4 regions of the Salinivibrio sp. VYel1 genome follow, and region 1 is predicted to be linked to each of the others. Evidence: predicted binding sites of a transcription regulator. Region 1 holds the regulator's gene; each other region holds the start of a gene.
The links. Region 1 encodes CRP, which controls carbon source genes, mostly activating them, when cyclic AMP is high. Its sites were predicted from a motif close to TGTGANNNNNNTCACA; they were not measured.

Region 1 (2,209 bases):
GCCGCTTCAAAAGCGCTATTTAACATCTCGGCGACGTCAGCATGTTGCGGAGACACAAACAGGAACATCGGAAAGCGATAGATCAGCATCAGGTGTGGGTCAACTAACAGATTACCGTATTGCGGCCGCTCGGCTAATTCACTAAAAGGCTCAATCAAGGCACGAGGGAAGAGATCGGCCCGGCCCGTATCAACCACTTTGAAAATGTTTTCAAAGCTCGATATTTCACGTACGCGAAATCCCGCTGAGTTAAGCACCTTGACGTCGGCCCAACCTTGTCCCTGAATCATAGTCAGAGACTGCAAGTCACTCGCGCTACTTATCTGAGCAAGTTGGGGCTCGGTGGCTTGGTTGGTAATAAACAGGCGGTGGCCGAGTAAGCCACGAAACACGGGATAGCGAACGGGGATCAATTCAGCTTCCAGTGTACGGTCGGCACCAAGCCAGTCGACGGTGAGCTTGCCTTGCTTGAGCATTTCCACCTTACGAGATTGAGAGCCAATTTGGCCGTCAAAGGCTTGTAAGGTAACAGATCCTCCCGACTTTTCGGCAAGAAACTCGATGAGCTCAATGGCATAGAGATCAAGCGCCGAGCCGGCGCGTGGCTCGGGGTGGACAATCGTCGTATTGGACGCAGCATGGACTGAAAACACAGAGAGCGCGAAGGCGGTGAGGGTAACCATGAGTTTTTTCATAAACGACACCTTGTTAATTTTATGTTAACCATGTCGTTTTGAGTGTAGAAGCAATCCGCGTGCTTGCCAGATAATGGAGATAAAAAACCGACGCCAGGGCGTCGGTTGGTGATACAGAGAGCGGCGCGATTAGCGTGTGCCGTATACCACGATGGTTTTACCGTGTGCGGAAATGAGGTTTTGCTCTTCCAGCATTTTAAGGATACGTCCCACTGTTTCGCGTGAGCAGCCAACGATTTGGCCAATTTCCTGACGGGTGATCTTAATCTGCATACCATCAGGATGCGTCATGGCATCAGGCTGCTTCGCCAAGTTCAATAGGGTTTGTGCAATGCGCCCTGTGACGTCCAGGAAGGCAAGATCCCCCACCTTTTGGCTCGTTACCTGCAAGCGGCGCGCCATTTGTGAGGACAAGCGCATCAAGATATCAGGATTCACTTGGATAAGCTGGCGGAACTTTTTGAATGAAATTTCTGCCACTTCACACGGTGATTTGGCGCGTACCCAAGCAGTGCGCTCTTGGTCTTCTTCGAAAAGCCCGAGCTCACCGATGAAGTCACCTTGGTTAAGGTAAGACAGGATCATTTCCTTGCCTTCTTCATCTTTGATCAGTACGGCCACAGACCCTTTCACGATGTAATACAAGGTCTCCGCCTTTTCACCAGCATGGATAAGCGTGCTTTTCGACGGATACTTATGAATATGACAATGTGAAAGGAACCACTCGAGTGTAGGGTCTGTTTGAGGTTTTCCTGGAACCATATAACTTATTTCCTCTGCATGTGTTGCCCGGCAACAACGTCCTATCTTTGTCTGAGGGGTAACCCATCAGATCATTGCACAGAATACGAAGTCTGAACGCGGGCTACAAGCTCACTGTATGTTAACAAGAGTGTATCTTTTTTTGTTGGTGATTTCTTGATTTTGATCTAGGCCAACCGCCTAAAAAACTGGCAAAAACGTGGCTAAGATCACGGCTTGAGAAGTAATACATCATGAATGCGCTACGCCTCAGCCAATCTTGCCTTTTTCTATCAATTGCTGAATCAATGGACGGATGATCAATTCCATTGCAAAGCCCATTTTTCCTCCCGGCACCACTAAGGTGTTATGGCGCGACATAAACGACCCAGTGATCATTTGCAACAGATAAGGGAAGTCGACGTTTTTCATGCCACGAAAGCGGATCACCACAAAGCTTTCATCCAAAGACGGAATCCCTTTGGCATTTAATGGGTTTGAGGTATCTACCGTGGGAACGCGCTGAAAGTTGATATGGGTGCGAGAAAACTGCGGGGTGATATAGTGCAGGTAATCATCCATTGAGCGCACAATCGAGTCGGTCACCGCTTCACGAGAATGGCCTCTATCGCGCGTATCGCGGACAAATTTTTGAATCCACTCTAAGTTGACGATGGGGACCATACCAATCAAGAGATCGACGTGCTGCGCAACGTTGACGTCACCGTCGACCACGCCGCCGTGCAATCCTTCGTAAAACAATACATTGGTAT
Region 2 (2,209 bases), on a different contig from region 1:
ATGGTGGGGTGAGTATCGTTCAACTGAATGGTTTCGTAGTCTGGCAATGCGGCCAATGCATGCCCTGCCTCTAGATGACGACGGAGAATGTCTGCTACAGAAGCTGCACTGTGGAAATACTGCTGCATTAAGCGCAATGTTTTACCCGCATCGTGGTTATCGTTGGGGTACAAGACTTTGGTCAAATTCCCTGCATCGATGGCGGATTGCTGAGCCTGGGTATAGTCACCGTCATTAAAGGCATCAAGGGCAAACGGCGTTAACGCCCGTCCTTCCCATAAGCGAAGCGGATAGACCGTATTGCTTTGATAACCCACAATCGGCAGATCCCAGGGCATGGCCTGAATTGTCATGCTCGGCACCCACTGACGGTACGTGTGCCCTGAGTCCTCAATCACCTCTACATGGCCATAAAAGCCAATGGTTTGCGCTAAGTCAGGACGTACCACTTCCCACGGGTAACCTTCAGGCTCACGCCACGCATCCGGTGCTTCTTGTTGTGCGCCCTCTTTGAATGACTGGCGGAACAAACCATATTCATAGTGCAAGCCATAGCCGACCGCAGGATACTGTTGGGCCGCCAATGAATCCATAAAACAAGCGGCGAGACGCCCCAAGCCGCCATTGCCCAAAGACGGATCACGCTCTTGTTCAAGTAAATCCGTTAACCCGAGGCCAAGCTCACTCACGGCATCGGCAATCGCATCGTACAAGCCCATGCTAATTAAATTGTTGCCGGTTAACCGACCAATCAAAAACTCGAGGGATAAATAGTTAACACTTTTAGCTTGTTTAATGGCTTGATCGTGTTCAGTGGCTACCAGATCACTCGTGGTATGTTCGGCTAATGCACGGCCCAGTGCGAGGTACCAGTCGCGCAGCTGAGCGGTGTCTGGTGCGTGACCTAACTGGGTTAGGTGTTGAACCATACTGATTTTAAACGCACTTTTATCAAACGCATGTTGCTGTTTTGGTGTCATGTCGTCGCTCTCGATAATGGAATGAAACCTTGATGGTTATTCATCTTGCCCAACCCGAGCACGGCAAACATCCTCCCACGTCATGCTCATCAAAGGAGGAGACCACAGGGCGTAGAGAGCCAGGTCACATAGCAATAGTGAGCCGCTTCTCATCAAATCCATGAGCAGCCCTTTATCGAGTGACCTAAGTCACGCTATGAAACAAAAAAGGGGCTACGTCCACGGTGAAAAACATCGCTTTCCTTTTGTGATTTTTGTGCGCTAACGCAAATTAAGCCCTAATAAACCGAGATAGATGTGTATCCCAACCATTAAAAAGGCCAACAATATGACGCTTAAGTGATATAAATCACAATTAAAAGGCGTAGCTGCACTAAATTGGGGCATCCGTTAAGAGATCAGGGATAGATCATAGTTTGTGCGTTTGAAGTTACATACACTGCAATCAGGACAGAGGTGCGCACCAAAAGGGTCGCACCGCATTTGCAGTAAAGGACAGTGTCTTATGTGGATCCCATCAAAGCTGACTCGGCCTGGACGGCTTTATAACGCGATATTACGCCCGCGTGTGCTCGATATTTTACAACAAGCCCCTCACTATAAGCTGGTGCTGTTTCGCTCTCCGGCCGGATATGGCAAAACCACCATGGCTGCACAATGGCTCGCGGATCAATCCAATGTCGGCTGGTTTAGCATTGATGATAGTGACAACGACAGCTTTCGCTTCATTAACTACTTACTGCAAGCGCTGCACCACGCTACCCAAGAGGGCTGCGCCAACACGATAAAGCTGGCGGAAAAACGCCAATTCTCATCACTTCGTGCGCTCTTGTCTGATGTCTTTGCTGAACTGGCTGGGTTTCATGCCACTAGCTATTTGGTGTTGGATGACTATCAGCTCATTGATAATGAGGAGATTCATGAGGCGATGCGCTTTTTCATTAAGCACATGCCAGATAATCTCACTTTGGTGGTCACCTCACGCGCCAACCCTCCACTGGGCACCGCGAATTTGCGCGTACGCGACTTGATGATTGAGATCGGCAACGAGCTTCTCGCGTTCGATAACGAAGAAACGACGCGCTTTTTTAATCAACGTGTCGACGATGGCGTGGATGAATCCACGGCGAACGCATTATGCAACTACGTTGAAGGTTGGCCGTCAGCCTTGCAGCTCATTGCGATTCAAGCGCAGCACCAAAAGCGTACCCTGATGCAAAGCGCCGCGT
Region 3 (2,209 bases), on a different contig from region 1:
AGGTGGTTTCCAGCGGCTTACCATCGCCGTTGACCGGAATTGTTTTTAGCTCAATGCCTAAATGCGCAAAGTCTTGTTCGGGTTTGCTGCCGGCGTTGGCGCCCAAACAGGCCTCGAGTAACATGCCAATCCAACCTTTCTCTCGCGTGAGTGACGCTGGACAAGGGATCGACAGTGTCTCGCTGACTTCGCCAAGGGTCAGACCGGCGAGGGCGAGCGCACGCTCCATCAATACCTGCTCGGATGCGGGGGGCTGTATCACTGTGCTGGGATCCTGCTCGTTACGTTGAGAGCGTGCATTATCAAGAACTGCTGTATTGGCTGCAAGTCGATCCTACCCTTGATGATCCTATCCGTACGCTTGTAGTTATCCACAGATGAAGGATGATTGATAGGATTCCTGACTGTCATGATCAAATATACAGTACGTAAAGGAGGGTGAAAATGTGAAAAATCGCGAACTTGCCGTTTTTTTGCGCTATTGGTGTGGATAATTTTCTGATTGGTGGATCTTTAAGCGATCTGTGTGTATTTGACGATCGCTCGATCTTAAAAAAGATCCTTTTGTTGTGACGCGTATTTAATTAACTGATTATTAATATATTTATTGTTTTTTGGCTCGCTTTTAATTCTATGACGCGATCCTTGATCGTTCGAGAAGTGAACTTTTTCTAGGCTTCTTCACAAATCTATCCACAGAAAGCGTGAATAAATGTGCGCAAACTCTCATTGCTATGTTTATAACTTCCTGTTAGGAGCTGAGTTATCCTCAGATGACGACGAGTGCGCAAAAACAACGCTCAATCCACAATGTTTGTTTACCCTTCACCGCTTTTTGTGAAAAAATCAGGTTCAGTAGAGATTTATCATTGAGGTCGTCCAGTGATTGATGGCGATGGCTATCGTCCCAACGTGGGGATAGTAATTTGTAACGGCCACGGTCAAGTTCTCTGGGCTCGTCGATATGGTCAGCATTCATGGCAGTTTCCACAAGGTGGCATCGATGATGGGGAAAGCCCTGAACAAGCGATGTACCGGGAATTGTATGAAGAAGTGGGGCTGACTAAAAAAGATGTACGCATCTTGGGGACTAGTCGACATTGGCTACGCTACAAGTTACCCAAACGCCTTGTGCGCTGGGATTCCAAGCCCGTGTGTATCGGGCAAAAGCAGAAGTGGTTTTTGCTCAAACTTGAATGTGACGAGTCACGCGTTAATGTCTCGCGCGGGGGGACACCAGAGTTTGATGGCTGGCGCTGGGTGAGCTATTGGTATCCAGTGCGGCAAGTGGTGGCATTTAAGCGGGAAGTGTATCGGCGTGCGATGAAAGAATTCGCGCCACTTGCGATGCCGTTTAAAGAACGCAAACCTCGGCGTCGACACAAGCGAGGATAAATGTAAGGAGAGATTGGGTGCTCACGCAGTTAAGGAATATTGTGCAAAGTGTGGCGGCGTCTTCAGATCTTGAGCAGGCGTTACACACCTTGGTGCAACAAACTTGCGTGGCGATGCGTACCGAGTGCTGCTCCGTTTATCTTGCCAATGCCGAACACCAACAGTTTGAGCTTATGGCAACACAAGGCCTCGACCCTTGTGCACAAGTGTCGATGGCATTTGGCGAGGGCTTGGTCGGTGTGGTGGGTCAGCGTGCTGAGCCTTTAAATTTGGCGTACGCGCGCAAGCATCCCGCGTTCAAACCCTTCCCCTCCACCGGCGAAGATGCCTTTCAATCCTTTCTTGGCACGCCCATCATTTATCGCAAAAAGGTGTTGGGTGTGCTGGTGGTGCAACAACATCAACCCCGCCAGTTTGATGAGAGCGAAGAGTCCTTTCTCGTGACCTTAGCCGCGCAGTTGGCCGTGGTGTTTGCGCATGCCGATGCCCAAGGTGGCTGGCAGGGAGCGCCGTCTCCCGTGTTGCTAGAGGGAATGCCTGCGTCGCCGGGCATTGGGATCGCACAAGCATGGTGTGATGACTCTCAACCGCGGCTTGAAGAGGTGGCGCCTGCTTGCCACCTAGATACACAAGGTGAACTCGACAGACTGGACGCGGCGATTGACGATGCCAGTACCGAGTTTCGCCGTCTGCGTAAACGCTTTGATAAAGAGCTGCAAAAAGACGCGCTGGCGATTTTTGATTTGTTTGTTCATCTGCTTAACGATCCTATGCTGCGTGAAGACATGACAGTACGGGTCCAACAAGGGGATGC
Region 4 (2,209 bases), on a different contig from region 1:
CTGATCACCGTGTGCGGCAACAAAATCGACTGACTCACCGCCGAACTCTTTGTCTTTACCGTTGCCAGCATCGTCCGCGATCAGGTATTGACGACCGAAAGTAACAGTACCGAAATCACCGCCGAAGCCAACGAAAAGCTCGTCGTTAGTTACATCGCCATCTTCAAATTCATACGCAAAACCGCCTAGGGCGTTGATTTTGTCAGAGATAGCAACGGTAGTGTTGATTGCGATATCACCATCGTCCAGTTTCCATGCACCTTCTGAGTTTTCAGCAAGACCGCTGATGTACTGAACTTCAGTTGCACCAGATGCGTCTACTTTAACGCCGTTTGCGTCATACAGGTTGATGCTTGCTGATGCTGAGCCAGCAGCCAGCAGAGCTGGTACTGCCATTGCTAGAATAGTCTTTTTCATGGTTAATCCACTGCCTTTTCTATTTAGTCATTATGAGTTCCTTCTTGGAACTCTGTTTTATTGTGACTGTCACTCTATTACCAGCAGCAAAAACGCTGCGAAGAACAAAATGCCAGTTCACTGAAACTTCGTGGCTAATCGTGCAGAACATTTGTAGTTCTGTCAACTCGCCGGAAGCGCATTACAATCTAGACAAAAACCGCTTAAAAACAACAATATAGTGATATTTGTTGAACTGAGATCACAGTTTAATTGACTCAACACCCGCCTTTTGATGAAAATAAACAACAAACACTAACAACATAAAACACCAAAAATCACAGTATTTATTGCTTATATTAGAATAAAAAACTAATCAATAGCTTAAATCAGGCGTTTTGTTAATCAAACGGCAGATCAGCAAGATAGCGAAGAATGGTTCAAATTAAATTCGTGACCAAGATCTCATATCTGTAAGGAAATCTTGCAGTTCGCGATCGTTTTCACGTTTTTGCCCCGTGTTATACTAGGCGCCAACCTTTGCAACTCGGACCTGTTGATGCTCAGTCCTGCCGTAAAATCAGACATTCGCGCGTGCTATCAAACGCTACAAGATCAACTTCCCCACTTTATTCCCCGTAAAGCTCAGAACTATTTGGTGGCAGAGCTCGCGAAAACCCTAGCTGGCGATTACGCGCCTAAACGGCGACTATTAGTGGCAGAAGCAGGCACAGGGGTCGGTAAGTCGATGGCCTATCTGATGGGTGCGATCCCGTTTGCACTCAACAACAATAAAAAAGTGGTGATTTCAACTGCGACGGTGGCGTTGCAAGAACAGCTTGCCAATAAAGACATCCCGTTTTTTCATCGCATCTGCCCCAAACCGTTTGATTTTATTTTAGCCAAAGGGCGTCAACGCTATTGCTGTGCACATAAGCTCAGTGCGGTAGCGGACATGGAAAGCATTCAAGGGGCGCTATTTACCCAAAAACCCAAGCGCAGCGAGCAATTATTACTCAACGATCTCTACGCTGCGCTGAATCGGGGTAAGTGGGATGGTGACAGAGACAGTTGGCCAAAACCCATTGCTGATCATCTTTGGCAAGCCATCGCCTCTGATAAGCACACTTGTCATGCCGGTTTGCCCGCCCACCGTGCTTGCCCGTTTGCTAAAGCACGAGAGGCGATGGATAAAGCGGATGTGGTGGTGGTGAACCACAGTTTGCTGCTCGCCGATCTCGAACTCGGCGGCGGAGTGATCTTGCCCGAGCCGGAGCAATGCCTGTATATGATTGACGAGGCTCATCACTTGCCCACTGTCGCGCGAGACTTTTCTGCCGCCAGTGCCAGCCTGTTGGGTGTGGTCAGCTGGCTGGAAAAGCTCAATCAAGCGACGACCAAGTTGGGGAATACCGCTGATATTAAGCGCGCACATCGGTTTGTGGATAGCTTGCTAGACGCGATTCAAACCTTAATCCCAGGCTTACGCGAGGTTAAACAACAGCTCAGTCAATTGCCGCTCAACGATGATGGTTGCTACCGCTTTGCTGATGGCGAGCTCCCCGATGCGCTTACCTCACCCAGTGAGCAACTCAAAACGGCGAGCAAAAAAGCCCATCAGGCATTGGGAAAAATTCATGATTTGATCAATGAGCGTCTGAAAGAAAATGACATTTCGGCAAAACTGGCTGATCCGGCGCTCGCGGAAACGGCTTTTTTCCTGCAACGGTTAGAAAATTTAGAAAAGGTGTGGACCTTGATGGCTCAACCTAATTCGGATAAAGGCGCCCCCTTGGCACGTTGGGTGCGAGCG

Region 2: EHW58_RS00540 (glycogen/starch/alpha-glucan phosphorylase) is a predicted target of CRP. The motif match lies at 1,159-1,174, and genes of this name have one in related genera.
Region 3: rppH (RNA pyrophosphohydrolase) is a predicted target of CRP. The motif match lies at 714-729, and genes of this name have one in related genera.
Region 4: dinG (ATP-dependent DNA helicase DinG) is a predicted target of CRP. The motif match lies at 849-864, and genes of this name have one in related genera.

What each region holds. Positions count from the first base shown of each region.
Region 1 is NZ_RSAM01000007.1:32,208-34,416, reverse strand. Features, by position in the region: gene EHW58_RS08150 (ABC transporter substrate-binding protein) at 1-695, opposite strand, end outside; gene crp (cAMP-activated global transcriptional regulator CRP) at 825-1,457, opposite strand; gene EHW58_RS08140 (phosphoribulokinase) at 1,707-2,209, opposite strand, start outside.
Region 2 is NZ_RSAM01000001.1:117,968-120,176, reverse strand. Features, by position in the region: gene EHW58_RS00540 (glycogen/starch/alpha-glucan phosphorylase) at 1-980, opposite strand, end outside; gene malT (HTH-type transcriptional regulator MalT) at 1,486-2,209, shown strand, end outside.
Region 3 is NZ_RSAM01000010.1:93,685-95,893, reverse strand. Features, by position in the region: gene mutH (DNA mismatch repair endonuclease MutH) at 1-259, opposite strand, end outside; gene rppH (RNA pyrophosphohydrolase) at 883-1,395, shown strand; gene ptsP (phosphoenolpyruvate--protein phosphotransferase) at 1,413-2,209, shown strand, end outside.
Region 4 is NZ_RSAM01000002.1:140,571-142,779, reverse strand. Features, by position in the region: gene EHW58_RS03250 (porin) at 1-417, opposite strand, end outside; gene dinG (ATP-dependent DNA helicase DinG) at 956-2,209, shown strand, end outside.